Regions from separate parts of the Nonomuraea sp. K271 genome, predicted to be linked through region 2. Evidence: riboswitches for the same ligand, from Rfam matches in the RefSeq annotation. Region 2 holds a riboswitch; the other holds the start of a gene.
What was found. Region 2 has a riboswitch for cyclic di-AMP ahead of GUY59_RS03150 (glycoside hydrolase family 25 protein). Riboswitches for the same ligand answer to the same signal wherever they lie in the genome.

Region 1 (7,117 bases), on a different contig from region 2:
GGGTCAGGTTGCGGCCGAACTGGTCGAGCACCAGGGACGTCGACGGGGCCGACTCCTGCGGGCCACCAGCGGCGGCCGGCTCCTTGCCCTGATAGCCGTGGAGCAACTGGATGACCTGCTGCCTGACACGGTTGAGATCAGCTCCAAGCTTGACCAGCACCTGGGCTGCCACACCCTCACCCTCACGGATGAGCCCGAGCAGGATGTGCTCGGTGCCGATGTAGTTGTGACCCAGTTGCAAAGCCTCACGGAGCGACAGCTCGAGGACCTTCTTGGCCCGCGGGGTGAACGGAATGTGCCCCGACGGAGCCGACTGGCCCTGGCCGATGATCTCCTCGACCTGCTGGCGCACACCCTCAAGGCTGATGCCGAGGCTCTCCAGAGCCTTGGCGGCTACGCCCTCACCTTCGTGGATCAGACCAAGAAGAATGTGCTCAGTGCCGATGTAGTTGTGGTTGAGCATCCTGGCCTCTTCTTGGGCCAAGACGACAACACGCCTCGCTCGGTCGGTGAACCTCTCGAACATCTCGTCGCTCCTCACAGAGCGGTCAGTCAGGCCGGTAAATCCGGTCCCGTCATCCCGCATGCTAGCCCTGGCTCGGCGCACCGTGCCCACTGCCGCTGACACGCTCTATAGCAGACACGTTCCCCGGGAACAGGGCGTTCACCCTCTATCCAACTACCGTTCGGGGGTGACGTGTTCCCGATACGCCGCAAGCGAACGATGTTTAGGACGCTTCGCGGAAGCGGCTGAAATGTGCTGCCGCACCGTATCCGGATCACCACGATCGGCCATCGGACATCGGGGGCGAAGCCGGCTGGGGCGCCAGTTCACCCGCGTATCCCAGATGCCGCGTACGTATCTGTTACGCAATCATCCTATGTCCCGACGCAATGGTTGGCCAACCGCGCGTGCTACGCCCTGAGCACAACGGGACACACGCCGCACACCGCACACAGAGTAATACGTCAACCGGTCAGCTCGGTTACCGATCTCATCTCGCATCATGAGACACTGCACCGCGGCCGGGCATGCCATTCGCGCTCATCCTCGCCGTCGCCGGGCGGCGGCATTCCGGTGCCCGCCACACTTCGTGATGGCCCGGCATTGTGGGCACATGCTCGCGAAAGCCGGATTGTGCGAGGCGCACCCATGCCCGCGGGTTATGCCCCGCGCCGCGACATCTCCCCGGCGCCGCTTATGGCGCGACGGCCACGCAACGTGTACGGCGGTGTTTTGCGCCGATGCCCACACCCGCGTGGCATACGGGGTTTCCGGCACGTGCGCGAGTCGAGATCGCGGTTAAGGCTACAGCGCGTGAAGATCGTCGGCGGTCTTTAGGCGCCCGGATTTCCGTCATGGCGCGTTCCATGAGTGCGACGCTTGTCCGTGACGGTAGGCGAATGACGCGGCCCGCGGGCAATCCGGGCGCCTCGCGGCGAGAAGCGTACGTTGAATGGGGTATGGCCACGCGGCGCATTCGGACGCGCCAGGCGCGGCACCGTCGCATATGCGGGCGCCCGGCCGCGGAAACGGCGCCGAGAGGGCGCCGGATCCGCGGCCAAAACGCCCGCATATGGACAGGCGAGTCGATCATCATCCGGGCCGCTCCGCCATTCAGAACGACCCGGACACGATCATGCGCTTATGGCGGTCGCCGGGGTCCTAGGCGAACGGCATAAGCGCATGGTCGAGCAGCCGGCTCTCCTAGTGAGCCTGCTCGTACTTCTCGACGACGGTGGAGGCGATGCGGCCTCGCTCGCTGACGGGCAGGCCGTGGGCCTTGGCCCACTGCCGGATCTCCGAGCTCTTCTCGCGGCTCATCGCGCGGTTGCCGCCGCGGCCACGCCGACGCGTGGTGACGGCACCGGCCCTGCGCGCGTGCTGCACGAAAGGCGTGAGCGCGTCCCTCAGCTTCTTCGCGTTAAGGTCGCTGAGGTCAATCTCATAGGAGGAGCCGTCAATAGCGAAGCTGACCGTCTCATTGGCCTCGCCCCCATCGAGGTCATCGATGAGAATCTCCTGGATCTGCTTGGCCATCTACGCAATCCTTTCGCGGAGCATTGTTTCATTCGCCAGCCCAAACATATACCCGGAAAGGCGTGGAGACAATTCAGCGCTACGGGGATTCGGCTGACTGGCCGATCAGTTCTCGCCCTCGGGCTGATCCTCACGGTTTCGCCTGCCGCCGACGGCCTCCGCCCGGACCAACTTCACGACGCCAAAGACGAAGGCGCCGCCCACCACCACCGGGGGGATGAGCGCTGACAATACGTCTGTAAGGGCTTCCATTCGTCCTCGCCTCCACGGCTGACGGGGTTTCGGGGCGCATTAAGCGCGCGGAGCGCCCCTTGGGGGAGCACTGCGGCCCCTCATGGTGCGCAAGGCGACAACCGCCCGCACCCGACCATAGCGGCACACACATGCCCTGCGTGTCGCAGGGAGACCTACATCCGGCAACCCGGACGCCCCATAGCCTAATGCCAGTCTCTCCAGGCTCCTTACCGGATCATGCCAAAATTTTGCGAAAAGACATCTGTGCAGGTACGGATGCCTCAGCGAAGATCTTTAACCACGTGCGTTCCCGCGAGCCTGTCATGCGGGCCGCGCTCCAGCGGCTTGTCGATCAGGATGAGCATACCGATCCCGAACAGCAGCATTCCCGCCACCAGATTGACCACCGGAATGCCCATCAGCATGACCGGACCCGGATAGAGCAGGGAACGTTTGAGCAGAGCACGGGCCCGAACACCCGGTGGCGACAGGCGGATCCGCATGATCGCCTGACCGAACGTACGCCCGTACCGCCAATGCGCCCACCAGTCGTAACCCGTATAACACAGCCCCGCGAGCGCCCACGCGAACACTCCGGGCAGCCGGCCGCCGAACGCGTCCATCATGCCGACAGTCCGGAAGACAGCCCATAGCGCAATGAACAGAATGTAATAAAGGATGCCGAAGACGAGTGCTTCAATGATCCGGGCGGCCAGCCGTTCCCACCATTCCGCGGGCACCGCGTCCGCCCACGGCGGCGTTCCGGCCATAACCCTCACCTCGCGTCTTCGACGGCTCAGGAGCCCTACATTCCGCACCTACCCTCACATACAAAACAGAGGCCGACGGGAAGCCGGCCCCTGTTTCGCGGTTCGAGCGATTACTTGATCTTGACCACCACGGAGTTCGCGAACTTGTCCGCGAACGTCTGCTGCAGCGGCTTGTCCCAGAGCATCGAGGCGCCGTTCAGGCCGCAGACGACGGCCGCCAGCAGGGTGCCGAACGGCAGGAAGTAGAGGATGTAGGCACCCCAGGTCACGCCGGCCCGCTTGATGGCGGCGTCGCCCGGCAGGCCGCCAGGAGGCATCATCTGCCCCACCGGCACGACCTTGATCCCCATGATCATCTTGCCGACCGTCTGGCCCTTCATCTTGTGCATGAGGAAGTCGTAACCGACGTAGACGGCGGTCAGGAGGATCGCCAGCACGATGTTGAGCGCGAACGAGCCGAACAGCCCCGAGGTGGCGCCGCTGGTCGAGTCGTAGCTCACCAGGAAGAGCGCCGTGAGGAGAAGAGACAGCACGACCATCACGATGCCGAACAGGACACCGTCGACGATCCGCGCCACCAGACGCTGCCACCACTCCGCCAGCGGGGCGGGGGCTCCCGGCGGTTGCACGCCGACCGGGCCGTAGCCCGGCTGGCCGTAGGGGGCCTGGCCGTAACCGGCCTGCTGCGGCTGCCCGTAGGCCTGGCCGTACTGCTGCTGGTCGTAGCCGCCCTGCTGGCCGTAACCGGGCTGGGCGTAACCGGGCTGGGACTGCTGGCCGTAGCCCTGCTGCCCGTAACCCTGCTGACCGTACTGCTGCTGGCCGTAGCCGGGCTGGGACTGCGACTGCTGACCGTACTGGGGTTGCTGGCCGTAGCCCTGCTGGTCGTAACCCTGCTGGCCCGACTGCGGCTGTTGGCCGTAGCCCTGCTGGTCGTAACCCTGCTGACCCGACTGCGGCTGCTGGCCGTACTGCTGCTGGCCGTACTGCTGCTGGTCGTACTGCTGCTGGTCGTAACCCTGCTGGCCGTAGCCCTGCTGGCCCGACTGCGGCTGCTGGCCGTAGCCCTGCTGGTCGTAACCCTGCTGGCCCGACTGCGGCTGCTGACCGTACTGGTTCTGGTCGTAACCCTGCTGGCCGGACTGCGACTGCTGGCCGTAGCCCTGCTGCTGACCGTAGTCGGGCTGGGACTGCGGCTGCTGACCGTACTGGGGTTGCTGGCCGTAGGCCGGTTGAGAGGGAGCCTGCTGGCCGTAGCCCTGCTGCTGGCCGTAGTCGGGCTGGGACTGCGACTGCTGGCCATATTGGGGTTGCTGGCCGTAGCCCTGCTGCTGGCCATATTGGGGTTGCTGACCGTAGCCCTGCTGCTGACCGTACTGGGGTTGCTGGCCGTACCCCTGCTGCTGACCGTGGGGGGGCTGCTGGCCGTAGGCGTCGTCCGCTCGGTAGCCGACCACGGTGACGTCGGGGTCGGGCTCGCTGGGGTGGCGGCCCGGGTTCTGCTGGCCGTAGTGGGGAGGCGCAGAGTTCTCGCCGGATTCGTCCTGTGGGTACGGCGGCTGTCCGGTGCTCACCGTGTCACCTCGCTTCGAGTGCGCGCGTGGCACATGTCAGGACACATGCCTGTGCTGCCCAACGTATCGACATAGGTATCAACAATCACCTTTCCGTGTGGTCAAGGTCCGCGTCACCCGACGTCAGATGGAGCAGCATGCGGGTGTTGCCCAGGGTGTTCGGCTTGACGTGTTCCAGGTCGAGGAACTCCGCTACACCCTCGTCATACGAGGCCAGCAGCTCGGCGTAGACCTCGGGGGAGACTGGTGTGCCCTGGATGCGGCGGAAACCGTGCCTCGCGAAGAAGTCGACCTCAAAAGTAAGACAGAATACACGCTGCAGACCAAGATCTTTTGCCTGCTGGATCAGCGCCGAGACGATCCGGTGGCCGACCCCCATGCCTCGGCATTCGGGATCGACGGCCACCGTGCGGACCTCCGCGAGGTCCTCCCAGAGCACGTGGAGCGCCCCGCAGCCGACGACCTGACCGCCGCGCTCGGCCACCCAGAACTCCTGCACGTCTTCGTACAGCGTCACCGTGGCCTTCTTCAGGAGCCGCGGGCCCGCGCCCGCATAGGCGTCGACCAGGCGCCTGACCCCCCGCACGTCAGGCGTGCGAGCACGCCGGACCACCACCGCGGTCTCGGGCACAGTCAGTTCGGCCACCTGCTCCATGGCTCTCCAGAGTACAGATGTCATTACGGCTCGGACCTAACTCGCATGTCTCCGCCCATCCTGTTACAACTCGTGGCCGAGCGAGCACGACGTCGCGCCCGGGCCTCGTCTGGGAGGAAGCACCACATACGTCCCCACCGGCACGACTGCCACCGAGATCCCCTTGTGACACTTCGGTTGCGAAACCTCTACAGAGTTGGCAGTTCTGGTTGAGCAGGAACCCGGAGTGCATTAGTGTCCAGCGACGATGATCCCCGCGTGTCGCGCGCGGGGAGGCACGCTCAATTCCCCTTCAGGGAAGCCGGGGACCCGCCGGTGGCGACCGCCATCACGGGGTGAATCCGAGTTTTTCGGTAGGGCTGCTCCGGCCCGAACCCGTCAGCTAACCCGGTAGGCGTCTATGAGAGGAGCATGGTTGGTGAAGCGCACGCTCGACCGTGGGAGGAAGTCGCCGGGCAGGCACGCCGGCCCTCCGCGACGCCCCCGGTCGCGCCACCGCCTCGGTGTGGCAAGTCTCACAATCGCCGCGCTGCTGCTGTCGGTTCCCACCGGCCCTGCCTTCGCCGACCCCAAGCCCTCGCTCAAGGACCTCGCCTCGCGGGTCGAGAAGATGCACACCGAGATCGAGACGCTCACCGAGCAGTTCAACGGCCAGCGGGAGAAGCTGAAAACGGCCAAGAAGGCCGCCGAGGCCGCGCGTAAGACGCTGGCGGCCAGTGAGGCGGACCTGTCGGCCAAGCGCGCCAAGGCCGCCCTGCTCGCCCAGAACGCCTACATCACGGGCGGGCTGAGCCGGGCGCTGGCGTTCACCTCCTCCGAGAACCCCGACAACTTCCTCGACAGCGCCGCGACCACGTTCGCCATCGAGCAGCGGCAGGGCGAGGAGCTCAACCAGCTCATCAAGGCCATGAAGGCCGCCGAGCGCGCCAGGGCGGGCGCCAAGTCGCGCATCACCGAGGTCGAAAAGATCGTCAAGGATCTCGACGCCAAGCGCGGCAAGATCAGCAAGCTGGTCGCCAAGGTCGAGAGCAACCTGTTCAGGCGGGCGCTGGGCGAGGCCGGCCGTCCCGGCACGCGCGCCACCCGCGTCAACCTGCCGATCGCCGGCAGCGGCAAGGCCGCGCAGGCGGCACGGTGGGCGCTCACACAGCAGCTCAAGCCGTACGTCTGGGGCGCCGAGGGTCCCGGCTCCTATGACTGCTCCGGCCTGGTGATGGCGGCCTATCAGCGGGTGGGCATCTCGCTGCCGCACTACACCGGCAACCAGTGGACGGCCGGCCGGCACATCTCACGCGACGAGATGCGCCCTGGTGATCTGGTGTTCTTCTACAGCGACCTGCATCACGTGGGCATCTATCTCGGCGGCGGCATGATGGTGCACGCTCCTCGGACGGGTGATGTGGTGCGGATCGCGTCGATCGAACGGCGGCCGTTCGCGGGTGCGGTGCGCATCGCCGACTGAAAGCCCCTGGCCCGGCGGCGGGCGCCCGCTAGATCAGCTGGCGGCGTGCCGCCCATGCCACGGCCTCGATCGCGGTGGCGACGCCGATGCGGTCGCAGATGCCGCGCAACCTCCGGCGTACGGTGCGGCCGCTGATGTCCAGGTGTCTCCCCACTCGATCAACCGTGACTCCTCTGGCGAGTTCCGCCAGTAACGCCAGATCCGCATGGCTCAGCTCAACGCCTTCAGTGAGCACTTCCATCGGGAGCCCTCCCCCCAACAGCAGGCCTGGACCCCTCTTAGCCAGGCCACAGCCGCTCCTCGCAGACGGTAAACGCATCATGGAAAGGTCGTCAAGCACACAATCGCCGCCCTTGACCAGCGCAGTTGACATGATTCGCC
Region 2 (7,117 bases):
TCTCACGGACGAATCCCGCGGCCCTTTCGTCCCAGCCGGCTCCCGTCTCGCTCATGCGTGCCAGGGTGTCGCGCCAGGCGATCTCGGCGATGGCCGACCCGACCACGTGGTCATTGACGGTCGCCATCGCCGCGTCCAGGTCCGCGTCGGCGAACCCGGCACGCGCCAGCAGGCGCAGCCCTTTCTCGGCCAGGGCCAGCGCGTTCGGCCCCAGGTTGGACCGCAGGGTCAGCTCCGACAGCGCCCACTGGTGCCGAAGGAGCATGTCGCGGTGGTGGCGGGCCAGGGTGGCCAGCGCCCGCCGCCAGTCCGGCACGTCGGGCGCGGCGCACACCTCCCCCAGCACGCGGTCGAGCGCGAGTTCGAGCAGGTCGTCCTTGGTGCGCACATACCAGTAGAGCGACCCGGCGGTCACGCCGAGGCCGGCGGCGATCCGGCGCATCGACAGGCCTCGGTGACCGTCGGAGTCGAGCACGGCCACGGCGGCGTCGACGATCTGGTCACGGGTGAGCCGGCGGTCGCGCGGCGGCCGTTGGGGACGCAGCCACACGGACCCGTCGGAGAAGTCTGCGGAGGACACGGGATCACCGTACCCCGAATTGACGGTCGTCGTTCAGCCGTATTAGACAGTGTTCAAGAGCGATGAACGATGTTTAGGAGTGTGTCATGCCCCCTCCCACCGACACGCCGTTGTTCCGTGCGAACGGGCCGCTGCCGGGCAGCGTGCACGTGACCGCGATGGGCCCGCATGGCGCGCCGCCTGTGCTCTTCGTGCACGGCTCCACCAGCTGGGGCGATGACCCTTCCTACGGCTTCGCCGCCCAGGCGCCGCTGGCGGCCCGCTTCCGTCTGCTGCTCATGGACCGGCGCGGGTACGGGGGCAGCCCGGACGCCGGGGAGAGGTTTCCCAGCGACTACCTGGCGGACGCCGACGACATCGCCGAGCTGCTCGGTGACGGCGCACACCTCGTCGCCCACTCGTACGGCGGGGTCGGCGCCATGATCGCGGCCGCCCGCCGCCCCGAGGCGGTGCGCTCGCTCACCCTGATCGAGCCCGGCTGTTATCAGGCCGCTGCCGACGACCCGGCCGTGGCGGACGCCCTGCGCACCAACCGTACGGCTTACGCCGAGCTGCCCGAGCTGACGCCGGAGCAGTGGCTGCAGGCCTCCGGCGGCTCTACCGGCAGCCTTCCGCTGGAGGCGAGCGAGCCGCGGTTGCGTGCCGCCGGCACCGCGCTGCGCGAACGGGTGTGCTGGGAGGCCGGGGTCCCGCTCGCCGCGTTGCGGGCGGCCGCGTTCCCCAAGCTGGTGATCTCAGGAACGTGGGAGAGCGCGCCCGAGCTCTATCGTGAGCGCGGGGGCGTCCCGCTCATGGCCTGCGCCCGCATCACCGCGGAACGCATCGGCGGCCGTCACACGTCGGTCCCCGGCGGCGGCCACTGCCCCCACGTGGAGGCTCCGGAGAAACTGAACGGCCTGCTCGCCGAGGTCTGGGACCAGGCGACGTAAGCAGTGCAGGCCGGGCGACCGTCCCGTAGTCGCGCGCCGGCATTCATGCGGCGTCCGCATCGGCGGATCATCCGAGCCGGGCCGGCGCCCACTCCGGCAGCTCGGTGAGAATGTCGGCGAGGGTGACGCCGGCGAGGCTGTCCCGCCATGCCCGGTGGGCGTCGGCCACCTTCTCGGCGATGACGCACATGCGCTCGTGCCCGCCGACGTGGCCGGCTTGTCGGCCGAGATCGCGGTCGGCGAGCCCCGGGGACGCTAGGCCGACCTCGCGGGTCCCGAGCCGCAGGACCTGGTCGACATGGCCCGGCGTACTCATCAGGCGCGGGGCCGTACGGTAGGGGCCAGCGTACGGTGCCGAAAATTTTGCCAAAGCCCTGGAACGTCTGCGCACACGGCGGTCCAGGGCTTCTCAAGGTAAAAACACATTGCATGGGGATTTATACCGCTTGCAGCGTTTATGGGGCTGTATATACCTTTCTGGGGATTACGGCAGAGGCCGACGGTGATCGTTAGCCCCGCCCTTTGCCGCGACATTGACAGGCCGAATCCGCACAGCGCGGAACCGGGGACCCACCTTTCCGGGGTGAATCGCACGCCGGCCGACGGCCGCGTGCGTAGGGCACTTCCACGTCCGAACCCGTCAGCTAACCCGGTAGGCACATGGAAGCAAGGAGTCGATCCCCCATGCGCGAACTCACCCGACGCCTCACCCTTTCCGCCGCCGGCGCCCTGCTGGCCGGAACCGCCGCTCTGTCGGGCGCGACCGCGCCCGCGTACGCGTCCCCCGTCGAGCCGGAATCGGCCCAGGCGGCCGAGCAGCCGACGCTCACCTACGGCCAGGACGTGTCCAACTACCAGCCGCAGCACGACTGGGCAGCCAGCCCCGCACAGTTCGGCATCATCAAGGCCACCGAAGGAACCGACTTCCGTGACGCCGCCTTCGCCCGGCACTGGAGCGAGCTGGGCAAGAAGGGCATCGTGCGCGGCGCGTACCACTACGGGCACCCCGCCAACGACCCCATCGCCGAGGCCGAGCACTTCCTGTCCATGGTGAACTCGCAGTCCTCCCAGCCCGGTGACCTGCTGGTGCTGGACCTGGAGACCACCGACGGCAAGTCCGTCGAGGAGGTCAACGCCTGGGCCAAGGCCTGGCTGTCGCACGTGAAGGCCGAGACGGGGGTTACCCCGATGTTCTACAGCGGCTGGAACTTCGCCGACACCCACGGCAAGGGCCTGGCCGAGTACCCGCTGTGGGTGGCCCACTACAGCAAGCCTAAGGGGACGGTGACGCCGCCCGCCGACTGGAAGACCTGGACCATCCACCAGTACTCCGACACTCCCATCGACCAGAACGTCTCGGCGCTCTCCCCCGACGAGCTGCGGGCCCTGGGCCGCGCCTCCGCCTGACGCGCGGAGGGCCGGCCCGCCCTCCGCGCGCCGGTCAGGCCGCGTACGGGTCCCGGCCCGCGCGGATGCGTCCCGCCATGGCCTTGAGCGCATCCAGCGCGGTCAGGTACGTCAACGGGCCGAACGAGACGCGGGCGACGCCGAGGGAGGCCAGCCTGCCCAGGTCCATGCCGGGCATGCAGGTGACGTTGACCGGCCCGGCGACGGCCTCCACCAGGTCGCCGACCACCTTCTCCGACGGGGCCAGGATGGGGAAGACGCAGTCGGCGCCGGCCTCCAGGTAGCGGCGCCCGCGTTCCGCGACCTCCTCGGCCGACGTCGAGCCGGTCAGGAACACGTCGATCCGCGCGTTGATCACCAGGTCGGGGCCCGCCTCCCGGAGTGCGGCGATGCGCTCGGCCTGCGTGCCGGCGTCGACCAGTCCCCCGCCCGGGTAGTCGGTGTCCTCGATGTTGAACCCGGCCGCGCCGATGGCGGTGAGCCGTTCGACGAGCTCGCCGGCCGGCAGGCCGTAGCCGCCCTCGGCGTCGACGGTCACCGGTACGTCCACGGCCCTGATGATCCTGGCGGCCATGTCGAGCATCTCCTCGACGGGCGCCTGCTGGTGGTCGCCGCGCCCCAGCAGGGCGGCGATGGACGCGCTGGCCGTCGCCAGGGCGGGGAAGCCGGCCTCGGCCACGACGGTGGCGCTGCCCGCGTCCCACACGTTCGGCAGGATCAGCGGGTCGCCGGGCTTGTGCAGATCACGCAGGAGAGCGGTACGGGTATCGGTCATGATCGTTCCTTGACTGTGAGGGTCATGTCCCTCTCATGACTCCCGCGGCCCTCGCTTCGTGACACCTTCCCGGTGTGATCGCAGGCACACAGTCCGGTACGTCAGCGCTCGCCCGGCCCGGCCGGCGGTTGTTCCAGGGCGGAGTGCCGGCGACTGTAGGCGAAGTAGATGACCAGCCCCAGCACGAACCAGGCGGCGAAGCGCAGCCAGGTCGCCGGATCCAGGAAGGTGATCAGCCAGATCGAGAAGAGCACCCCGATGGCCGGCACGACCGGCATCCCGGGCGTGCGGAACTGCCGGCGCAGGCCGGGCCGGCGGTAACGGAGCACGATCACGGCCAGGCAGACGACGACGAACGCCAGCAGGATGCCGATGTTCGTCAGCTCGGCGGCCTCCTGGATGGGCAGGAACCCGGCGATCACGGCGGAGGCGACGCCCACGATCCAGGTGACACGCGAGGGCACGCGCCGTACCGGGTGCAGTTTGGCGAACCACTGCGGCAGCAGCCCGTCGCGGCTCATCGAGAACCACACGCGGGTCACGCCGAGCATGAACGTGAACATGACGGTGAGGATGCCGATGATGGCACCCACCGCGATCACCGACGCCAGCCCGGACAGCCCGACCGAGACGAACGCCGAGGAGAAGCCGCTCTCGGGGTCGATCTCCCGGTAGTTCTGCATGCCGGTCAGCACGAGCGTGGCCAGCACGTACAGCACCATGGCGATGATCAGGGAGTAGATGATCGCCTTGGGCATGTGCCGCTGCGCGTCGCGTGACTCCTCGGCCGCCGTGCTCATCGCGTCGTAGCCGAACACCGCGAAGAACACGGTGGCGGCTCCGGTGATGGCCCCGCCGATCCCGTACGGGAAGAAGGGGTGATAGTTGGAGGTGTTGATGTGGAAGAAGCCGACCACGATGACGAGCAGCACGACCGCGACCTTCAGCCCCACCACGAACGTCTCGAACCGGGCGGCGGTGCGGATGCCGAGGTTCAGCAGGAAGGCGATGAGCAGGCAGAGCAGCACCGCGAACAGGTCCACCACGCGTCCCTCGCCGGTGCCGGGCGCGCCGAGCATCCACGCGGGCAGCCCGAACCCCAGCTCCTGGACGAGGAAGCCGAAATAGCCGGAGATGCCGATGGCGACGACCGCGACGATCGCGGTGTACTCCAGCAGCAGGTCCCAGCCGATGAACCAGCCGACGATCTCCCCCAGGACGGCGTACCCGTAGGTGTAGGCGGACCCGGCCTTCGGGATCATTCCCGCGAACTCGGCGTAGGACAGCGCGGCGGCGGCGCTGGCGACACCCGCGATGAGGAACGACACCAGCACGGCGGGTCCCGCGGTCTCGTTGGCGACCGCGCCGGCCAGCGCGAAGATGCCCGCACCGATGATGCCGCCCACGCCGATGGCGGTCAGCTGCCACAACCCCAGTGTCCTGGCGAGTTCCCCCTCGTGCTCGGTGGCGATCTGCTCCACCGGTTTGCGCCTGAAGACGCCTCGCGAAGTGACCATGACGCCTCCCAGCCGATCGCGGCCCCCGTGCATCCGCCTTCCCGCCTGCGGCGTCAAGTAAGCTCACGCGCCGGACAAGGGCGCGCGGGCGGCACCCGGCCAGGATGCCGCCCCGTTCACGCCTCAGGGCATCTTGTACTCGGCCGCCTGGCCGCAGTAGCTGGTTCCGAACGGGGAGTTGCTGTAGCGGCACACCTGCACGACCACGCGGTCGATGGAGGTGACTCCGGTCGCGTCGGACAGCGCGATCGTCACCGCCACGGTCGCGTCGTCCGCCTTGGCCTCCTCGGAGTCGACGACGGTGGCGCCGTTGTAGGCGGTGAAGGTGGCGCGGGAGTGCATGTCGTCGGGGGCGCAGATCGACGGGCCGGCGCTGTCGGACAGGGTGCCCTCGACCTCGACCGCGGGCCGGATGACGGGTCCTTCCACCCACTCCAGCGTGCCCTCGGTGACGCCGTGGCGGCACCGGTCGCCGGAGTCGGCGGAGAACTCCACCGTCGCCTGGGCCGCCGCGGGCTGCGCCGCCAGCAGGACCGCGGCGATCGTGGCGGCGAGCACCGCCCATAAGCGTGTACGCATGACATCGGCCTTTCCTGTGAGGGATGCTTCCGGCCCTTTATCGTCGATCACAGGCCGGCGATGATCCAGCGCTGCCGGGCTTTCTGCACGCAGTTGCAGTGGCCGTCCGCAGTGGCCGTCCGCACGGAGCGCCACCGGCCGCCGCCTGGGATCCCCGTCGCACCAGGGCGATCAGCTGCACGGCGACCACGACGTCCACGACGCCGCACCACTCGGCGAACGTACGGGCCACGGTCGCGTCGCGCCACAGGTGTGGGGCGTTCGACGTGGAGATGACCTTGAGGTGGCCGCCGAGGCGGCCACGTCGGCCGACGCGGTACGCCTGGCGCGCGAGCACCGGCCCGACATCGCCGCCTCCGCGCTGACCGAGGACACCTCCCGCCACGCGGCCGCCCACCGCGCGTGAGAGGAGGGCTGGATCCAGCCCGCCGTCACGGGGCCGACTTGATGTTCTTCATCGTGAAGTTCGACGTGACGCCCCTCACGCCCGGGATCGTCATGACGTACTGGCTGAGGAAGGTCTCGTAGGCGGCCAGGTCGGCGACGGCCACGCGCATGAAGTAGTCGGGGGTGCCGAACAGGCGGCGCAGCTCGACGACCTCCTCGGCCTGCGCCAGGGTGCGCTCGAAGCGCTCCACGGTCCCCGCGTCCTGCGAGTCGAGGGTGAGGTCGATCAGCACCTCGAAGGACCTCCCCACGGCGGCGGGGTCGATGACGGCCCGGTAGCCGCGGATGACGCCGTCGGCCTCCAGCCGCTGGACGCGTCTCAGGCACGGCCCCGTGGTGAGCCCGACCCGGTGGGCCAGCTCGACATTCGTCAGGCGCCCTTCGCGCTCCAGCTCGCTGATTATTGCTCGGTCGATCGCATCCACGGTGAGAAGATTGCACCACAAGCCGCTTGACGGGCAATTCCGGCAACCACATGGCACGTGTTTCGCGAGACCATTGAGAAGTGCGAGAACACGTTCCCCCGCAGGTCACCATGTCCATCCCAGCGTCCATCCCAGCGTCCATCCCAGCGTCCATCCCAGCGTCCATCCCAGCCACCCGGCGGCAGCAGATCGCCGCGGGGGTGCGCGACTCGTTCTCCGCCGGGCTGGGCATCCTCCCGCTGGGGGTCGCGCTCGGGCTGATGGTCGTCCAGGCCGGCCTGCCCTGGTGGCTGGCCCCCGCCCTGTCGCTGTCCGCGTTCGCCGGCTCCGTGGAGCTGCTGGTGGTGGGGATGGCGGCCACGGTCACGCCGCTGGGCGCGATCGCCCTGACCGTCCTGGTGGTCAACTTCCGCCACGTCTTCTACGCCTTCTCCTTCCCGCTGCACGTGGTCAGGCAC

Region 1: another riboswitch for cyclic di-AMP. It lies ahead of GUY59_RS50825 (C40 family peptidase); the one in region 2 lies ahead of GUY59_RS03150 (glycoside hydrolase family 25 protein).

The regions. Positions count from the first base shown of each region.
Region 1 covers NZ_JAAAHR010000075.1:26,431-33,547, reverse strand. Annotated here, with positions in the region: gene GUY59_RS24830 (ATP-dependent Clp protease ATP-binding subunit) at 1-526, opposite strand, end outside; gene GUY59_RS24825 (histone-like nucleoid-structuring protein Lsr2) at 1,709-2,041, opposite strand; gene GUY59_RS24820 (RDD family protein) at 2,557-3,045, opposite strand; gene GUY59_RS50830 (RDD family protein) at 3,156-4,619, opposite strand; gene GUY59_RS24810 (amino-acid N-acetyltransferase) at 4,705-5,274, opposite strand; cyclic di-AMP (ydaO/yuaA leader) riboswitch at 5,543-5,686, shown strand; gene GUY59_RS50825 (C40 family peptidase) at 5,780-6,736, shown strand; gene GUY59_RS51430 (hypothetical protein) at 6,765-6,890, opposite strand.
Region 2 covers NZ_JAAAHR010000005.1:104,103-111,219, reverse strand. Annotated here, with positions in the region: gene GUY59_RS03170 (TetR/AcrR family transcriptional regulator) at 1-580, opposite strand, end outside; gene GUY59_RS03165 (alpha/beta fold hydrolase) at 667-1,509, shown strand; gene GUY59_RS47265 (hypothetical protein) at 1,577-1,825, opposite strand; cyclic di-AMP (ydaO/yuaA leader) riboswitch at 2,039-2,183, shown strand; gene GUY59_RS03150 (glycoside hydrolase family 25 protein) at 2,194-2,916, shown strand; gene GUY59_RS03145 (isocitrate lyase/PEP mutase family protein) at 2,951-3,691, opposite strand; gene GUY59_RS03140 (amino acid permease) at 3,793-5,208, opposite strand; gene GUY59_RS03135 (hypothetical protein) at 5,332-5,787, opposite strand; gene GUY59_RS49765 (hypothetical protein) at 6,071-6,193, shown strand; gene GUY59_RS03125 (Lrp/AsnC family transcriptional regulator) at 6,219-6,659, opposite strand; gene GUY59_RS03120 (AzlC family ABC transporter permease) at 6,740-7,117, shown strand, end outside.